3 regions of the Paenibacillus hexagrammi genome follow, and region 1 is predicted to be linked to each of the others. Evidence: riboswitches for the same ligand, from Rfam matches in the RefSeq annotation. Region 1 holds a riboswitch; each other region holds the start of a gene.
The links. Region 1 has a riboswitch for cyclic di-AMP ahead of L0M14_RS26895 (resuscitation-promoting factor). Riboswitches for the same ligand answer to the same signal wherever they lie in the genome.
Positions count from the first base shown of each region.

Region 1 (5,873 bases):
AAACTCTCTGACATTACGCTTCTTCTGCGACTCATACGTTTCCCTCCTAAATACAAGAAAGTACGCATAGTGTGCGCAATCTGTACAAATCCATACAAGAAGCAAAAAAGCAGATCCGCCGGATCCGCTTATATTAAAACGCTTGTAAGCTAATGTTGAATGTACGTAATTCGGACTTGTCCGTCATCATTGCAAACGGTCACTTCCACGGACTCCGTTAGAATATCTGCGTAGCTGTAGGAGACCCGTTTAGATGCATTGGACTCTTCCAGCTTAACAATAAATACAGAAGGGTAGGTTTCTTCCAAAACACCAGATCGCTCAATGGTCTTTCGACGGCCACCATTTGCTCTCAACATGATCTTCTGCCCAACATGGGGCTCCAAACTGCGTTTAATTTCCAACAGCGCATTTTTTGCCATTGTCAACTACCACCTCTTTCTCTGTTGATTATAACCGATCGGGTTATATATGTCAAATTTGGGCCAAATATTATATCAGCATGACAAACGTACTGTCAATGGAATATCTGACTAAATTTCTTTATTTTACGTAGTATAGAGTCTCACTAAAGCTTACAAATTATACTTGCAATTTCCATTAAAATTCCAGAAAACAAAAAGAGCATCCAGAGAGAACGACCTTACTAGGAGGTCTTCCACCTGCACACTCTCTATTATACATTTATTCCCAGAAGCATTCATACAAGTATGCTTATTCCATATGCTGAATGCCGGGTATCCCCATTCGGTAGCTGCCCCTTGTTTCCACGCCTCCCAGCCCATCAAGCCCTGTGACCGTCAAATCGACAACATCCAGCATGGAGATCATTTCCTTAACGGAGGTGTAAGACAGTTTGGAAGCTATACATAAAGGATCCAGCGCATGGATCAGAATGCGTGCCGGTGAACTTGCAAAGTTCGCCCCTGCCCGAAGCAGAGCTTCAAAGTGTGATTGGCAAGCTCCAGCGACAATGATAAGCGAGTCTCGGTTGCGTTCATATTGCCTCGCTACCTGGACGGCATTGACAAAGTGCTGTGAGTTTTTATAGCTGCCCAAATTGTTCATATCCCCGATCTTCCGGTGCTTGAGAATACCGTCATGACCGGTAATCACGACGATGTCCGGTTTGATTTGCGGCAGGAGCCGATACAGGGCATCCGGCATCTGCGATTCCGGGATGTAGAACCCCTCAGCAGGGACCCTAAGCTCACCGTACAGCTGCATGCTCTTACGCAAATAAGCCGGGTCTCCATCTACGTGCAGAACTTTACCCGGCACTTCAAAGTAACTGGATCCGGCGGCGAGCTTATGTGATAGAGCCGACTGATTCTTGTCGTGCAGCTGCTGTCTTGCTTTCTCAATCCGTCGCAACGCTTCCAGCATTTGCGGCGTGGTTGATCGAGGATGATCGACCGAAGCCGCTGCATGGGATGCCGCCAAATCCGACAGCGGCGCATCCGCCATCAGCCGATAATCGACACCGCGTAGATCAGCCTTCAGCCGTTCAATGCGCTCAATCTTGAAGATGACGTCTCCGCCATAGGATTTACGGGTAACAAAGTCTCCTTGCCTCATCGCTCAAATCCCCTCCTAGGGCTATCCTATGGCGGGACTGGGCATTTGGTGCGGGTAAATTTGGCTATTTACAGCCGTACGCGCGGAGAGCCGACGTCAAGCGCGCGAATTCCTCCATACTGAGCGTCTCGCCGCGGCGCGAAGGCACAATGTTGATGCCGAGAAGAAGCCCTTCGAGCTCGGCCTTGGTTTCTTTGGTAAAGAACCGTGCAGCCAGGTTATTGTAAAGGGTCTTGCGCCGCTGGACGAAGGACGATTGGACGACTTCGAAGAAGAAGTCCGGGTCCTCTACGTCCACCGGCGGCGCCGTGCGCACACGCAGCCGGATCACGGCGGAATCGACGTTCGGCTGCGGAACGAAGACGGTGCGAGGCACGATCGTGACGAGCTCCGGCTCGCAGTAGAACTGTACGGCGATGCTCAGGCTGCCGTAGTCTTTGGAGCCGGGGGCGGCCGCCATGCGGTCGGCCACCTCTTTTTGAATCATCACGACGATATTCTCCAGCGGAAGCTTCTCTTCGAGAAGCTTCATGATGATCGGCGTCGTGATGTAATAGGGCAAGTTGGCGACGACGCTGACGGCGTCGACCTTGCCCTCGAAGTGCTGCCGGAACAGCTCCGGCAGGTCCAGCTTTAACACATCCCCATGCACGACTGAGGCATGGGGGTACGGCTCCAGCGTCTCTGCCAGAATGGGCAGCAGACGCTGATCAATTTCAACAGCAAGCACACGCTCTGCGAGCTTAGCCAGCTGCTGAGTCAACGCGCCGATACCGGGCCCAATCTCAAGCGCCCCCTTGCCGGGTCCGAGATCCGCAGCGGATACGATTTTATGGAGAATATTTTGATCGATCAGAAAATTTTGCCCTAGACTCTTTTTCAACACCAAATCATGCTTCTTTAAAATTTCCTTGGTTCTACTCGGCGTAGCGACATCCTCAGAAAGGATCCTATTGTTCGTATTCATGGATTACAACCCTCATTTATCTAATAGTTCTGCCGCCGCCTCAAACTCCTCACGAGTGATTTGAAACATGGCACAGCGTTTATAAAATTGCTTACCGTTACAGTACCCTATCCCCAGTTTCTTGCCTACCTCCAAGCGCCTTGAAGCCGCTTCAGGATGGACGATAAGACCCGCATCTATCAAATCTTCCCATGTCACCATGGAGACAGCAGCTTCATATTCTGTACGAAGATGGCTTAGTGCGTGGCGTATCGTCTCCGGGGAGGCATTCTCGACGCCAATATCCCCTTTGTACTCCGCCTGTTCTTGTGAAATAAAAGCATGCTTGCAGCCAGGAACCTTGGCAGCTACAATCTTGCGTATCCGTTCACCGGCATGATCGGGGTCCGTGAAGATAATGACACCCCTGCGCTCCTGCGCAAGCGCAATCCGTTTGAGCACAGCAGCTCCAATTGCGGAGCCTCCTGTTTCGATGGTGTCTGCTTGTACCGCACGCCGGATCGCAGCCGTATCATCCTTGCCCTCAACTACAATAACTTCCTTAATCATACAGCCGTTCCTTTCCCTACACGCACAAAAAGAAGAGGGAGCCCCTCTTCTTTCGCCGGCACAGCCGGATCATTCCTATTTATTTTCATTCTGCCCGTGCAGATATTTATTTACACCTAGATGTGCTAGTTCTCCGTTGGTTTCTTCGGTCCGATAATATAGACGGTAAACCCGCTTTTCGTCCCGAATCGATTGGCATGACTCTCATCGTCATAATACACGTCGATCATCTGCCCCTTCACGCCGCTGCCGATATCCTCAGCACGACGGAAGCCCACGCCCTCAATGTATACCCACCAGCCAAGCGGAACCACTTTGGGATCTACGGCAATCGTTCTGCCTTCCGTTACGGTAGTCCCTGTATAGGTCTTACCATAACCAGGGCTATCCTTGGATTTACCAGTAGATGCAACTCCCGCTGAATACGCAGTAAGCTTCACATTCTTGAGAATTTGCTTGTAACCGAATTTAACGCCATTCTTGGCTATTTCATCCACGCTCGGCGAAGAGGCCGATAAGACAACAACCGGATTCTTGGTTCCTATAGCGACAATTTTATTGACGCTTTCCGATTGGACTTGTTCATCGACAACCGCTTCGGAGACAAGAACGCCGTCTTCGAAGGTCTTCTCTTTCTTTTTCAACAGAACGCCCTCTTTACCTTCCTGGACGACCTGCTCCTTACCTTTCAAGATCGATGCATCATTCTTCTTTTCCGTATCGAATGCGATCGGCTCCGTCATTTCTTCGATTTCTTTTTTCACCCGAACGACTTTAATCTCATCGCCGGATGTCAGTGATGCGGTTGGTTCAGGGGTTACTTTATCGAGGTCTCCCAGTGCAATATGTAAATCCTGCAATGCACTTTCAACCGTTCTTGCAGTTGTGTAAACAGTGGTGGTCTTTCCATCAGCAGTCAACTGAATCGGTGAAGCATGCTCGATAACGAATTTCTCTCCGCCTTTGATTTTGGTATTCAGCGCAGCAGAAATTTCATCGTGCTCCCCTATCTTTATGGCTTGTTCATCCAGTAGGCGTTGCAGGACCCATTGCTTCGTGTGCACAACGGTTTCTTGTCCATTCACAACTACGGATACGCTCTTGGTAGCCGTACCGTACAACAACACCAAAAACATGAAAGTCATAGCGATTGAAATCAAACCCAAACTTAAGATCAAACGCAAGTTTTCATGCTTCCATCGCAGTGCCAAGGACATGCTGGATGATCGACTTACATGGGTCTCGGTTAAAGAGATGTTGCCCACTTCTTCGGTCCTCCTTCAAAGCCTCGCCGCCCGTGTGTTACGCATGATTATTAGACGCGACTAAGGTTATTTGTGTGATTTAACTTAACGTACCTCTTCCTCTCCAGCTCTACAGCGGAGTTCTCCCGACAACAGCACACAACGCGCTGCGCTGCCAACGGTAGTCCCACCCCCCTCGCTTTTCATCCTATGAGCATCCTGATGTAAATATCTCCAAAAAATGAAAAGACCAGCGGAAAGAGGACTCTTCCCGTGGTCTTGTATACATGTGTGTAGACATGACTAGACACGACAATCGTTACCTCTCTCGGTACGCTTACGAGGTTAGCTGACGGATTCGGACGTGAGAGTCGCCCTACCCTGCTCCTGCATCATGCAGTCACAATGGATTCACCCCTGATAATCATTCTGCTTGCAAATCAGCCTGTACGTAAACACTGACTTGCCGGCAGCGGTTCCCCCGTTCCCTTATATGGGACTCAGCGAATGGAAATTTGGCAAATTGGTTATTAAGTTATTATGAAAAGTATATTACGCTGTAAATCTCAACCTGTAAAGGGATAGTCGCCTGCTAAAAAGCGCGGAATTCAATAATTATAGACATTTTAAATAATAAATCACGGCTTTTAATACGTTTTTCTCTATATAACGCATCTTTACGCTTATTTTCACAAAATGAGCCTAGGAATTAGGCACGAAAAGCGAATTTGTTTATAATGGTGGTGGTTAAAACTGGGTGAAAAGTTCCAATAATTTGCTGAAAAGGAAGGCCATTCGATGAATCCCATTCTGCAACTTGAAGCCTTGTATGGAGGATATCTTCCAGGCAAGCCTGTTCTTCACGGACTTACTTTTTCGATTCGCCAGGGTGAAATGGTGGGTCTAATCGGCCTTAACGGGGCTGGTAAAAGCACGACCATTAAACACATCCTTGGACTGCTACAGCCGCAAAAAGGCGTTATTCGCATCAAAGGACTCACGCTGGACGAGCAATCCATCTCTTATCGCTCTTCTTATGCTTATGTACCCGAGAGTCCCGAGCTCTATGAGGAATTAACCATTGCCGAGCATCTGGAATTAACCGCAATGGCATATGGGCTGACACGCGAGCAGTATCAGGAGCGATCCCAGATCCTTCTAGAGGAATTCCGCATGACAGATAAGCTGAAAAGCTTCGCCCGACATTTGTCCAAGGGGATGAAGCAGAAGGTTATGATCATGAACGCTTTCTTGGTCGAACCAGACCTGTATATCATCGATGAGCCCTTTCTTGGCCTCGACCCGCTTGCGATACGCTCGCTGCTGGAATTAATGGTGAGGATGAAGCACAAAGGGGCCAGCTTCCTCATCTCATCGCACATTTTGTCTACCATTGAAAAATATTGCGACCACTTTGTCGTATTGCATCGAGGGCGCATGGCAGCTCATGGCGATATAGAAGGACTGCGAGCACAAACGGGCCTGGCGCAAGCGTCATTAGACGACATTTTCTATCACATTATCCAAGGTGATTC
Region 1 is NZ_CP090978.1:5,860,879-5,866,751, forward strand. It holds partial or broken gene L0M14_RS26870 (small, acid-soluble spore protein, alpha/beta type) at 1-35, opposite strand, end outside; gene veg (biofilm formation stimulator Veg) at 150-422, opposite strand; gene yabG (sporulation peptidase YabG) at 715-1,578, opposite strand; gene rsmA (16S rRNA (adenine(1518)-N(6)/adenine(1519)-N(6))-dimethyltransferase RsmA) at 1,643-2,545, opposite strand; gene rnmV (ribonuclease M5) at 2,558-3,094, opposite strand; gene L0M14_RS26895 (resuscitation-promoting factor) at 3,220-4,359, opposite strand; cyclic di-AMP (ydaO/yuaA leader) riboswitch at 4,657-4,854, opposite strand; gene L0M14_RS26900 (ABC transporter ATP-binding protein) at 5,137-5,873, shown strand, end outside.

Region 2 (5,873 bases), 620 kb from region 1:
CGCCAACGCGTCGTTCCATTCTTCCTCCGTATCGAAGCCCTTAAACATAGATGAATGTTCCATAGTTTCCTCCTTGATCTCACAGGCAATTGACTCTTCCAGTGTCAGAATGAACCGTTCCAGCCGCTGCTTTCGGCTTTCCAACAGCTTTTTCTGACTGCTCAGAATAGTTAATCGGTCAGGCTCCACTTCTAACAGTACCTTGACCTGCTCTAATGGGAACTCCAGCTCCCTATAGAATAAAATTTGTTGAAGTCTTTCAAGCTCTGCAGCTCCGTACAGCCTATATCCTGCATCACTGATCTCGCGTGGGATTAGGAGGCCGATTTTGTGATAATGATGCAGTGTTTTGATGGTTACGTGAGACAAGGCGGATAGCTGTTTAACGGTGTACAGCATGCGGATCCACTCCTTTCTATACTGAGTGTAAAGGCTCCTCTAAGGGGAGGGTCAAGAGGCGAGTTTAACCAAATAGGCCATCTACGACTTTTCTCGCAGAACCATTCTAGCAGGAATGGGTCGCCTAGCGTCGAAATAAGTCAAAAAAATGGAAAGAGGTGTGAAATCCGATGTCCGCTAATCAGGTGATACTCATTAATCAGAACTTTGAAGTGAGCGGGGAAGTGATTGTATTCGAAGATGAGTTAATGCGTGTACAGGTGACAGGAGAGCATCCGGTGAAACGAGCGGAGTATGTTCTGGCCATATACAAGGGTAAGCAGATTGAAAGCAAAGTCATCAGCGTCAAAGCGGATGAGATTAGCCTGCTAATTCCTCAGCTGCCGCAGGATTATTTTAGCGATCGCCGAAATTTCCCAAGGATTACGGTTGATTTTCCCGCCCTTCTTATCCAAACGGTCAAACAAAGTCATGGAGCAGAAGAAAACATTTTACCCATTCGTCTGCACGATTTAAGTCATAGAGGATTTAGCTTCACGATTGATCATGATCTTGATTTTATACCTGATACCGTAAGCCGCGTCATCGTACAGTCCGAGCAGCTGCCCATTTATTGTGATATTATAACGACCAATGAAATTGAACAATTCGGCCGTAAGCGGTACGGTGCAAGGATTCAGTTCATTCACTCCGATAATATCAGACTGCTCTATGGTTACATGTTTGCGAAGCAGGTATAAAGCGAAATTCAACATGGTAATCCAAAGTCTTCGCCAGAACAATAGAAGAGCCCAAAGAACCAGTCCTCAGTTAAAAAAGGGCTGGTTTTCTCGTTCTGTTAATATTGGTGTAAAATGGTAATTGGTACAACTGAAAGAGGAGGGTGAGCTCTATGCGGCTTCCGTACCGAATCGGCAGCATATTGGCTATGGGCTGGTTAATCTGGATGTTCTATGGCTATCAGCATTATGATGCTGTTTCGGAAGAATATGAGCTGTTTATGATTATTTTTCTAACTGCTGCGGGCTTATTTATTTTCCCTGCTTATTTTCTCGTCGTTTATATTTGCTATGCGGTGTTTAAAAGATGACGATCAGCATCATGAATATCGAGTAAACTGTGATGAACGCAGCGATTTGCAGCAAGCCAAGACGCTACTTCAATAAAATGAACATTACGATGAATGATCAGGCCTCGCCTGTAAAACTGTCATCTTTCCGCAAAATTCCTTTATACACCTCAATCGCAGCTGCTCTTGAGGCTTTCACATCCACAATCGCTTGCTTCATCGGCAGATGAATCTCTTTGTTGCTCAGCGCTGCCAGTTGAGGCAGCCATCTGCGAATATACTGTCCTGACGGATCATGAGTGGCCGACTGCGTGACCGGATTCATGATGCGAAAGTAGGGGGCGGCATCGAAGCCTAGCGAAGCGCACCATAACCAACCGCCCCGGTTCAGCGTGTTGTCGTAATCGCTGAGCTTGTAGCGGAAATACTGCTCGCCGAGTGTAAACGGACACAGTAGATTCTTGGTCAAGAACATAGCCGTGACCATGCGCAGCCTGTTCGGCATATGTCCGGTCTCATTCAATTCCGTCATCGCTGCGTCAATAATCGGAATCCCAGTCTCTCCCTTGCGCCAGCTCTCAAAATGTCGATCATCTAGGGACGACAGATCGTATTTCTTTTCGTATTTGAAAAAGTCACCATCATACACCGATTGATAGATATAAAAATCCCGCCAAGCCAGCTGTCTGAGCCAGGCAGCGGACTGCTCATGCTCAAGAAGCTTCTCATACACATGGCGAATCGAGATGGCGCCTGTATTGATAGCTGCGCTGAGTGAGCTGGTACCGTCATAGGCATAGTGGTCCCTGCGCTCCGCATAGAAAGGCAGGTGGTCCTCGAGAAAGTCCCGCAGCCTCTCATTTGGATCATCAGGAGCCGTGAAAGTACCCAACTCGAAAGGCAAACGAAACGAATTCAAAACGTCTGCTCCGCCTTCGAAATCCATTAGACTGACAGTTTGCAGGTCCTTTAGGGAGAGCGGAGAAGAGGGGCGGTAGAACATCTGCAGATAGGCCGTCCATTTGCGGAAGAACGGAGTGTACACCTTGTATGGCTCGTTCTTTTGAGCAAATCTTTGAAAATCTGCAAGATCGGTCAAGGTATGATCGATAAGAGATGTCCATTTCACACCGTGGGCTTGGGCGACTTCCCGCAGCTTGCGGTCGCGCACGACGGCATAAGGCGTAAAGTCCTGATGAACAACGACCTCGTCAAAACGGGCTAGTCCCAACGCAAGGTCCATCACCTCCGTAGGCTCCCCGTAGACGATGTGAAGGATTTTGCCGGCCTCGGCGTATACAGTCTGCAGTCTTCTGACATAGCTCAAGAAGCAAACTCCGCTGTGCTCCGCATGCCGGTTGTTGCGCAGAAGATATGGATCCAGAATGAGCAGATGAACGGAAGGGTGCCCCCTGCGAACAGATAGTCGAATGCAGTCAGGTCCTCGATCCGTAAGTCTTTTCGATGTATGAACAATTTCATATGCCATGCCTCCAGAAAAAAGAATAAAAGCCCTGCGGGCTGCTCGAATTAGGAGCGAAGCTATGCCGGGGCTTTATTCGTTAGCAATCATTTAATTAATTGGATTCAGCAGTCAGCTGGTTGTAAATATCGTCCCAGAGTACACGGCGCGCAGATACATAACGCTTAGCATAATAGGACTCACTTAATTTGTTTTTCACTACACCGTCGTTGGTTGCGGCATGTACAAACTCACCGTCGCCAAGATAGATGCCTACGTGAGAAACACCGTCGCCTCCTGTGTTGAAAAAGACAAGATCGCCTTTGCGAAGGTCTTTTTGTCAACCCAGTAGCCTTCTTCGTCTTGTGCTTTAGAGCTATGAGGAAGGTCAATGCCGAATTGCGCGAACACGTAAGCGGTAAATCCGGAGCAATCAAAACCCTTTGTTGTCGTACCCGCGTACTTGTACGGAGTTCCGAGCAATCCGTCAACCGTTTCATCCATTGTGGATTGTGCTGCGAAAGCGCTTCCCTACACTCAAACTCAAACATAGAACAAGACTGAAAACGAGAGCAACAACCTTTTTCAACTGCTTGTCTCCTTCCGGTGCCTACGAGGTTAGCTGGAGGGTTCGGTTGAAGGTTCCCTATGATCCCTGTCTAGCAAGATCAATTCACCCGGAGTGGTTCCCCCGTTTCCCAAAATTAATCGGGAATTCGGCATGATTTGTTGGTTTTTTTTATCCTAATCCGAAGGATTCGTCATAAACATAAGAAATTCCTCCTTCCTATGCGCTATTCTATAAAAATATGTGTGAAACTTCTCAAAATAGACAAAAAAATAGCCCCTTTTTCAAGGGACCCGGCATTTTCGATGAATTTAGGCTGTTTTTGTACAGCATATGTGCCATTCTACTATCGATTAAGAGTTGTTTTTGGCTGACCAGAGATGATATTGAGAGGTTAATGCCCACATTTGAAGAAACATGTTGAACAAGGGGAATAGCTGATAAATCATCAGGGCAAGCAGTCCTGCCCAGATATAAGTTGCAGTGACGGTAACACCTGCCAATAGTCCCGAGCCGATGACAAGCAGCAGGGCGATAGTCACAATCGGCAGCAGATGGCGAAGGAAGGCGCCGATTGTGGCGATGATGCCGCTGCGCAGTGCCAGGGCAAACTGAACATGCATAAAGAGCAGGTGCAGAATAAAGCCGTAGGCGAGCAGTCCCCCTAGCCATGGCAGCATGGATAAGGCGGCACTCTCATAGGAGGTGCTGTGGGCATAGATGGATTGAACCTCCGGAATGAGCCAGATCAGAGGCAGCATGGTAAGTGCAACCCGGGCCGCATAACAGAGAAAGAACGATAAGGATAACTCTCTGATTCCTTTGAAAAATCGATAGCCCGCATTTTGTTCCGTATGTGTGATCGAATAATAAATGCCGGCATTGAGCATTGGTGTCAACAGCATGCGCACCCCGAGGAGGATGACGAGAGTCCAGAGATAGGAATAGCTTACGTCGGTTTTGAACAGCTGGAACTGCCCCTCGGCCAAGAACAGCTGCATCGCGAGCTTGGGCTGGCTGCTGCCGGGAAACCGGTGCATGAGCGGAACGAGAACAGATTGAACCATTTTGTAGAGAGCCATGCCCCAGCCCAACTGGTACAAGAACAGGACAATCACGGCGAAAGGCTGCTGCACGGCGGCCCGAAAGCCGGATTTCATATACGATGTCACGCGGCGTCCCCCTTTCTACCAAGCGACCCAGCCGAAGACCGTCTGCAGGAATTGAATGATGCCCAAATTCCAGCGGATTTTCCAAGTGGGGTCAACCTCAGTTAGCATAAAGTTATTGATATGTTTATTTTCCAGAACGAGCGAATAATTCGGATCAATCCTTACCCAGTCAATCGGTGAGGCGCCTGCAAGCTTATACTCGATGCTGCTTTCCGCTCCGCTCCAGGTTTTATCCAAAGTGCTGCCATCCTTAAAATGGAACTGAATCGGCACTTCCGGCGAATTGCCGCCGCGCTTCGAGATCAGCACCGTGCTTTCATAGCCAGAATTGCCATCTGCAAGTGAAGCGGGTGCAACATGAATCCGTTCGACAGAATAATCGGCCATCATACTGCCGTACACGTACTGGTTGAAGAATTCGTCCCACTTCGTCTTCGTAACGTCTTCGACGACGGCTTGGAAATCCCGTGTAGTCGGATGTTTGAACTCCCAACGTTGAAAATAAGTTGACATAATCTTATCCATCGTTTTCGTGCCGACCTGTTTCTCAATTGCTCTTAGTACAAGCTTGGCGCGCATGTAGACATTGTCCGCATATTCTTGATGGCCTCGGTATTCCCATGCATTCAGCTGCAGCGCGTTAGGCGAAGTAATGTAGCTGGCTTCTACAGGAAGGTTAGACGACACGCCATACTCGCTTTCCATCAGCTTATCTTCGGCATAGGACGTGAAGCCTTCGTCGAGCCAAGCCTCCTCGAATTCATTAGATGCCACCAGTCCGTAGAAGAATTGGTGCCCGATTTCGTGAACGACGACCCTCTCGAGTTCGAGGTCCGGCTTGCTGTCTTTGGCGCCCCATGCGGTGACGAGCGTTGGATATTCCATGCCGCCTGCTCCGTTGCCGTCTTCCGGAGGAACGACGATGGACAGCGTACTGTAAGGATAAGCGCCGTACCACTGACTGTAACGGGCGAGTGCTTTCTTAGCTGCATACATATAGCGGTCCTTCAAGTCCTGCTGCTTCGGATCGAGATACAGCTTGATCTTCACACCGGGCACTTGCGCCGCCGAGAAGGGCTCTTCGACATAAACGAAGTGTGGGGAAGCGGACCAAGCGAAATCATGTACGTCATCGGCGTAGAATTGGTACGTTTTCGTGTTGTTCTCCGTTACAGGAGTTTTGACAGGGAAGCCGGTTGCAGC
Region 2 is NZ_CP090978.1:6,479,940-6,485,812, forward strand. It holds gene L0M14_RS29805 (MerR family transcriptional regulator) at 1-399, opposite strand, end outside; gene L0M14_RS29810 (PilZ domain-containing protein) at 570-1,139, shown strand; gene L0M14_RS29815 (hypothetical protein) at 1,292-1,489, shown strand; gene L0M14_RS29820 (cryptochrome/photolyase family protein) at 1,587-2,957, opposite strand; partial or broken gene L0M14_RS32150 (C40 family peptidase) at 3,046-3,434, opposite strand; cyclic di-AMP (ydaO/yuaA leader) riboswitch at 3,523-3,662, opposite strand; gene L0M14_RS29830 (hypothetical protein) at 3,852-4,670, opposite strand; gene L0M14_RS29835 (M1 family metallopeptidase) at 4,686-5,873, opposite strand, start outside.
Region 2: another riboswitch for cyclic di-AMP. It lies ahead of L0M14_RS32150 (C40 family peptidase); the one in region 1 lies ahead of L0M14_RS26895 (resuscitation-promoting factor).

Region 3 (5,873 bases), 470 kb from region 1:
GAGCAGGAGGTTGGTACCCTGCTAGATAAGGTCGGGGCTATGGTTGCCAAGTCGGAGCAAAAAACCGGGACCAGCCTTCACAATCAAATCGTGATTGATATGAACCCTTGGCGGAGAAACCAAGCCGACCAGGAAAAGCTCAGCCTCCTTAGGGAAGCGATTCGTCAGACGAAGCTGATTCGCTTTCAGTATACAAGCTCCCAAAGCGAGCTATCCTTGCGCACTGTGGAACCTATGGGAATCGTCGTAAAAGGCTTTGGCTGGTACTTATACGCATACTGCCTGCTGCGGGAGGACTTTCGCGTGTTTCGTTTATCGCGGATGAAAGAGCTTGAAGTGCTGTCAACTGTCTTTACCCCCAGATCGGATATGGTGGACGGCTTCTCCTTCCATATGAGCAGGCACAGACAGGAGTCCTCTCTCGTTAAGCTTGTCCTCCAGATTCAGCCATCGTTCCGCGCTCAAGCTGAGGATTACTTCCAACCGGAGCATATCGCAGTGCAGCCTGACGGTACGCTGATTGTTACAGCCAGGCAGCCGGATGAGCCCTGGCTGTACGGCATGCTGTTGAGCTACGGACCCGGTCTTCGCATTCTCGAGCCTACCCACATCGCCGCAATCATCCAAGAACGTGCGCGGCAAGTCGTTGATCTTTATAGATGAATGACTGCCTGGGCTAGAATTGCTGACATACAGTTGTCAGGGGAGTTGGCTATACTAAGTAAGGAATACATACCCAAACTATTTTAAGGAGGCTCTATCTTATGTTCACTTCCATCGAAAGCTTTGTCGCCGAATGGACGAATGAGTCCAAAGCGACACAGCGCGTACTGGACGCGCTAACAGATGCATCACTTTCCGAGAATGCCAATTCCACATTCCGTCCGCTAGGACAGCTTGGCTGGCATATCGCCACGACGATCCATGAAATGCTCTCCCGTACAGGACTGCAATTCGAAGCTCCCGAGGGAGATGAGCATGCTCCTGCTTCAGCAGCCAAAATCGCCGATACGTACCGCGCTGCTTCACAAGGAATGCTTGAAGCCATTCGTACGCAGTGGTCAGACGGCAAACTCACCGAAACCAGCGATATGTACGGCGAACAGTGGCGTAACGGCATGACGCTTCGAATCCTTATTTCCCATGAAATCCACCATCGCGGACAAATGACGGTATTAATGCGGCTTGCCGGTCTTCGCGTACCAGACATTTACGGACCTACCCGCGAGGATTGGGTCGAACGCGGCATGCAGCCACTGGTATAGATTGCTGAGCCCTACTCTACCCCTTGGCAGCCCTGCGAAGAAAAGCAGGGCTGCTTTTCCATTTTCCTGAAGAACATACAAGAAAACCTGAAAAATAACAGCTAACGAACAAGGAACCATAGAGCTACAATACTTATATAGGAGGTGTCTTAGCGTAACCATTTATTCCAAATGAAATCGATTCCAAAGAATAAGAAAGGTGGTAATAACAAATGAAACGAAACCTGTGGAAAAAACTCTCCTTAATCGCTGCAGCAATTGTAACGACAAGCTCCGCCATACTTCCAGCATCCGCCCTAGCAGCCGGTGAACCTGTCGAGGTATGGCTCACGAAGGCTGACTTAAGTACGGCATTAACCCGGCAAGCTGATAAAGCTTTTGCGGCGGATTATGGAAGCGCTTCCTATACCATTGATGTGAATGAGGACTTGAAGTACCAGCAGATGGACGGATTCGGCGCTTCCATGACTGACGCCTCGGCTTGGCTGCTCCAAAACAAGCTGAGTGACAGCAAGAGAGCTGAAGTGATGGAGAAGCTCTTTGGACAATCAGGCATCGGGCTCAGCATGCTGCGTCAGACCATCGGAGCCTCCGACTTTAACTGGGAAGCCTACAGCTACGCGGATACGGCATGGGATTGGAATCTCGACCACTTCTCGATCTCCAGAGACCTCCCTTACATTGTGCCTATGGTCAAGCAAGCTATCGCCAAGAACGCAAATCTCAAGGTAATCGCAACGCCTTGAGTGCGCCAGGTTGGATGAAATCCAGCGGTTCCATGACGGGAGGAGGCTACCTCAATCCGGAAGCCTATTCCGTATACGCCAATTACATGAAGAAGTTCATTCAGGCTTACCAAGGCCAAGGCATTCCGATCTATGCCATTACGCCGCAGAATGAACCGCTTTACACCACTAGCACCTACCCTACGATGTCCATGTCCACGAACGATCAGATCGGCTTTATCCGCGATTATTTGGGACCGACGCTCAGAGGCGCAGGACTGAATACCAAGATCATCGCCTACGATCACAACTTTGATAACTCGTACTATCCTGAAGCAATTCTGAACGATTCGGGGGCAGCCGGCTATACCGCAGGCAGCGGATTTCATCATTACGGCGGCGACCCTTCTGCCATGACTACGGTCCATAACAATCACCCGGACAAAGATATCTGGTTCACCGAGGGCGGCTTCGGCTCCTGGAACGACAGCTTCAGCAACATCATGCACGAACTCATCACCATACCTAGAAACTGGGCCAAATCCTTCATCGCTTGGAACATTGCGCTGGACCAAAACAACGGTCCGACACTTCTGAGCAGCAGCATTAACTACGGTATGATCAAAATCCGCTCCGACGCTACCGATCAAGTGACCTACAACCAGCACTACTATTTAATCGGACATTTCAGTAAATTTGTCGTTCCCGGCGCTTACCGCATCGATACGCCGAGCTATGACGGCAGCCTCCGAGAATGTCGCTTTCAAAAATCCGGACGGCTCCAAGGTCGTAGTCGCTTACAACCGGACTTCCAGCAGCCAGAATGTGAAAATCAAATGGGGAAAGCAATCGTTCATCCAGTCCATACCGGCAGGCGCAGCCATGACCTTCAAATGGAACGGCACGCCGACTCGTGACCTGGTTTCGATCAAAGCCCTGGCCAATAATCAGTACGTTACAGCTGAGAACGCAGGAGCCAGCGCGCTGATTGCTAATCGTTCATCCGTAGGCGGCGCCTGGGAAACCTTCGAGAAGGTAGACCTAGGTAACGGCAATATTGCTTTAAAATCGCTGGCTAACGGCAAGTATGTGGCCTCCGAGAACGCCGGAGCTGACGCGCTCATCGCGCGAAGCACCTCCATCGGAGCCTGGGAGACTTTCCAAGTCGCTTCCGTATCGGGCGGGATTACTTTGAAAGCTGCGGCCAACGGCAAATATGTCTGCGCCGACAATGGGGGCGCCAGCCCCTTGATCGCCAATCGTACAACTGCCGGTGGTTGGGAGACCTTCCAGCTCATCACCCCATAACGATTCTTGTAAGGCTTGGTCAGTACCGGCTCTTCGCTGCTGACTGAGCCTTTCTTTTTTCAATTTTCATGAAATCCGGTGCTACAACTACATTTCGGGAGATAGCGTAAGATTGATACACATGTAAGCGCATTCCTGTTCATAAGTGCAGTACTGCCGAGCATTTTGTGGCTGCAACCCACCTTTACTAAACAAGATATCGAGCGTAATATTCAAAACGTAGCTAAAACGAACAATTGAATAATTCCTTTTATCGCTGAGTTTTCGTTAAGAAAATCGGGGGAACCAACAAGGCTTTCACGCCTTAGGGGTGAATCGTACCGGCCACGCCGGGAACGTAGGGCTGCTCTCATTGCCCGAATCCGACAGCTAACCTCGTAAGCGGAAGATGGGAGAGGGATGAATCCATGCTGATATTTACGAAACCGCAGGGCTCACACCCTGTGGTTTTTTGCTGTCCAAAACCGGCCTGGCAAATATGGAATTTATTCAACTTGGGCAAACTAACGGAAAGTTAAGGTGGGGGTTACCTGATGGGAAACAAACTAAAACGTGTTGTGATCGGTAAACCGATGAAATCGGGAGAACTTGAGGAAGAGAAGCTTTCCAAGATGAAAGCGCTGGCTGTCCTGTCATCGGATGCCTTGTCATCCGTCGCTTACGGAACGGAGCAAATTCTCATCGTGCTCGTCACGCTTGGATTCGCAGCGGTATGGTACTCCATCCCCATTTCCATAGCCGTCCTCGGACTCTTGACGATTCTCATTCTTTCCTATCGCCAGACCATCTACTCGTATCCCTCGGGGGGAGGCGCCTATCTTGTCGCCAAAGATAATCTAGGCGTGGGCACCGGCCTGATTGCCGGAGGCTCCCTGCTCGTGGATTATATATTGACCGTCGCAGTTAGCTCGTCCGCGGGGACAGACGCGATTACGTCAGCATTTCCATCCTTGCACGATCATCGCGTCCTCGTGTCGCTCATTATGATTTTGTTTCTAACCATCATGAACCTGCGAGGCATCACGGAATCGGCCTCCATTCTGGCTCTGCCGGTATATCTGTTTGTCGCGGCCATCTTCGTTCTCATCATCGCGGGTTTAATCAAATATGTGATGGGCGGCATCCACGCAGAGGTACCTGAGCTAGGTACGGCCGTAAGCAACGTGAGCCTGTTCCTGCTGCTCAAGGCCTTCAGCTCGGGCTGCTCCGCATTAACAGGTGTCGAAGCCGTCTCGAATGCAATTCCCAACTTCAAACAGCCTGCTGAGAAGAACGCGGCCAAGACGCTGGTGGCCATGGGCATGATTCTGGGCAGCATGTTTATCGGTATTAGCTTGCTGGCCTATTGGTACGGCATCTCCCCTACACCGGAGGAAACCGTAGTCTCCAAAATTGCGGAGGCGACATTCGGCCGCGGCGTGCTGTATTATTTGATCCAAGGCGTGACTGCCTTGATTCTCTTCCTAGCTGCGAATACGGCGTATGCTGCTTTTCCTCTCCTTGCCTTCATGCTGGCAAAAGATAAATTCATGCCGCATATGTTCAAGGTACGGGGCGACCGTTTGGGATTTTCCAATGGTATCATTATCTTAGGTGTGTTATCAGCCCTGCTCGTCATCGTGTTCCATGGGGATACGGAGAATCTCATTCCGCTATACGCAGTAGGTGTTTTCATCCCTTTTACCTTATCCCAATTCGGCATGATGGTTCGCTGGATCCGGTTGAAGCCGGAAGGCTGGATCATCAAGCTGTTAATTAATACGATCGGCATGATCACAACGCTGACGATTACACTCATCTTCATTTTCACCAAGTTCAGCCAGATCTGGATGGTGTTCATTTTCCTGCCGCTCGTGATCTTCCTGTTCTTCCGTATTCATCGCCATTATATGAACATTGCGGACGAACTTAGGATTAACCTGGAATCGGATAAACCCGAAATCAAGGGCAGCACCATTGTCATCCCAGTAGCAGGCATCACTCGGGTCGTGCTTCATTCCATCAGTTATGCCAAATCGCTTACCGATAACGTCGTGGCGGTGTTCGTTGCCTTTGATGAGGAAGAAATCCGCAAGATGGAGGAGAAGTGGGAGGAGTGGAATCCCGGTGTCAGACTGATTATTTTGCGCTCCCGCTACCGCAGCGTCATGCGGCCTCTTATGAAGTTCATCGATACAGTAGAGTGGAAAACGGCGGAGACGGATCATATCACCATCTTGATCCCGCAATTCATTACGAAACACTGGTGGCAAAATCTGCTGCATAACCAAACTAGTCTGCTGATTCGCGCTTATCTGTACAACCAAAAAGATATTGTGATCGCAACCGTTCCTTATCACCTTAATCGGTAGTAGGCTCTGCCCACCAATCTTAACTTGTACTTTTATTTATAAGTAGGTAGTTATCTAGTCAACAATCTCCTTGGGACATATTCTATAGGGAATATAAACTTGAGGAGGAATCCTATGCAGCTATTAGCTCAGTATCCTGTAGCAGCCGAACATGTAATGCCGCATATCGGAAGACCTATCGCTGCCATGCTGCCCGGCGGGGATGTTGTCTATGGGATTGTTGA
Region 3 is NZ_CP090978.1:6,333,928-6,339,800, reverse strand. It holds gene L0M14_RS29105 (helix-turn-helix transcriptional regulator) at 1-663, shown strand, start outside; gene L0M14_RS29100 (DinB family protein) at 765-1,265, shown strand; partial or broken gene L0M14_RS29095 (glycoside hydrolase family 30 protein) at 1,478-2,631, shown strand; gene L0M14_RS29090 (fascin domain-containing protein) at 2,726-3,298, shown strand; cyclic di-AMP (ydaO/yuaA leader) riboswitch at 3,543-3,698, shown strand; gene L0M14_RS29085 (APC family permease) at 3,832-5,649, shown strand; gene L0M14_RS29080 (hypothetical protein) at 5,764-5,873, shown strand, end outside.
Region 3: another riboswitch for cyclic di-AMP. It lies ahead of L0M14_RS29085 (APC family permease); the one in region 1 lies ahead of L0M14_RS26895 (resuscitation-promoting factor).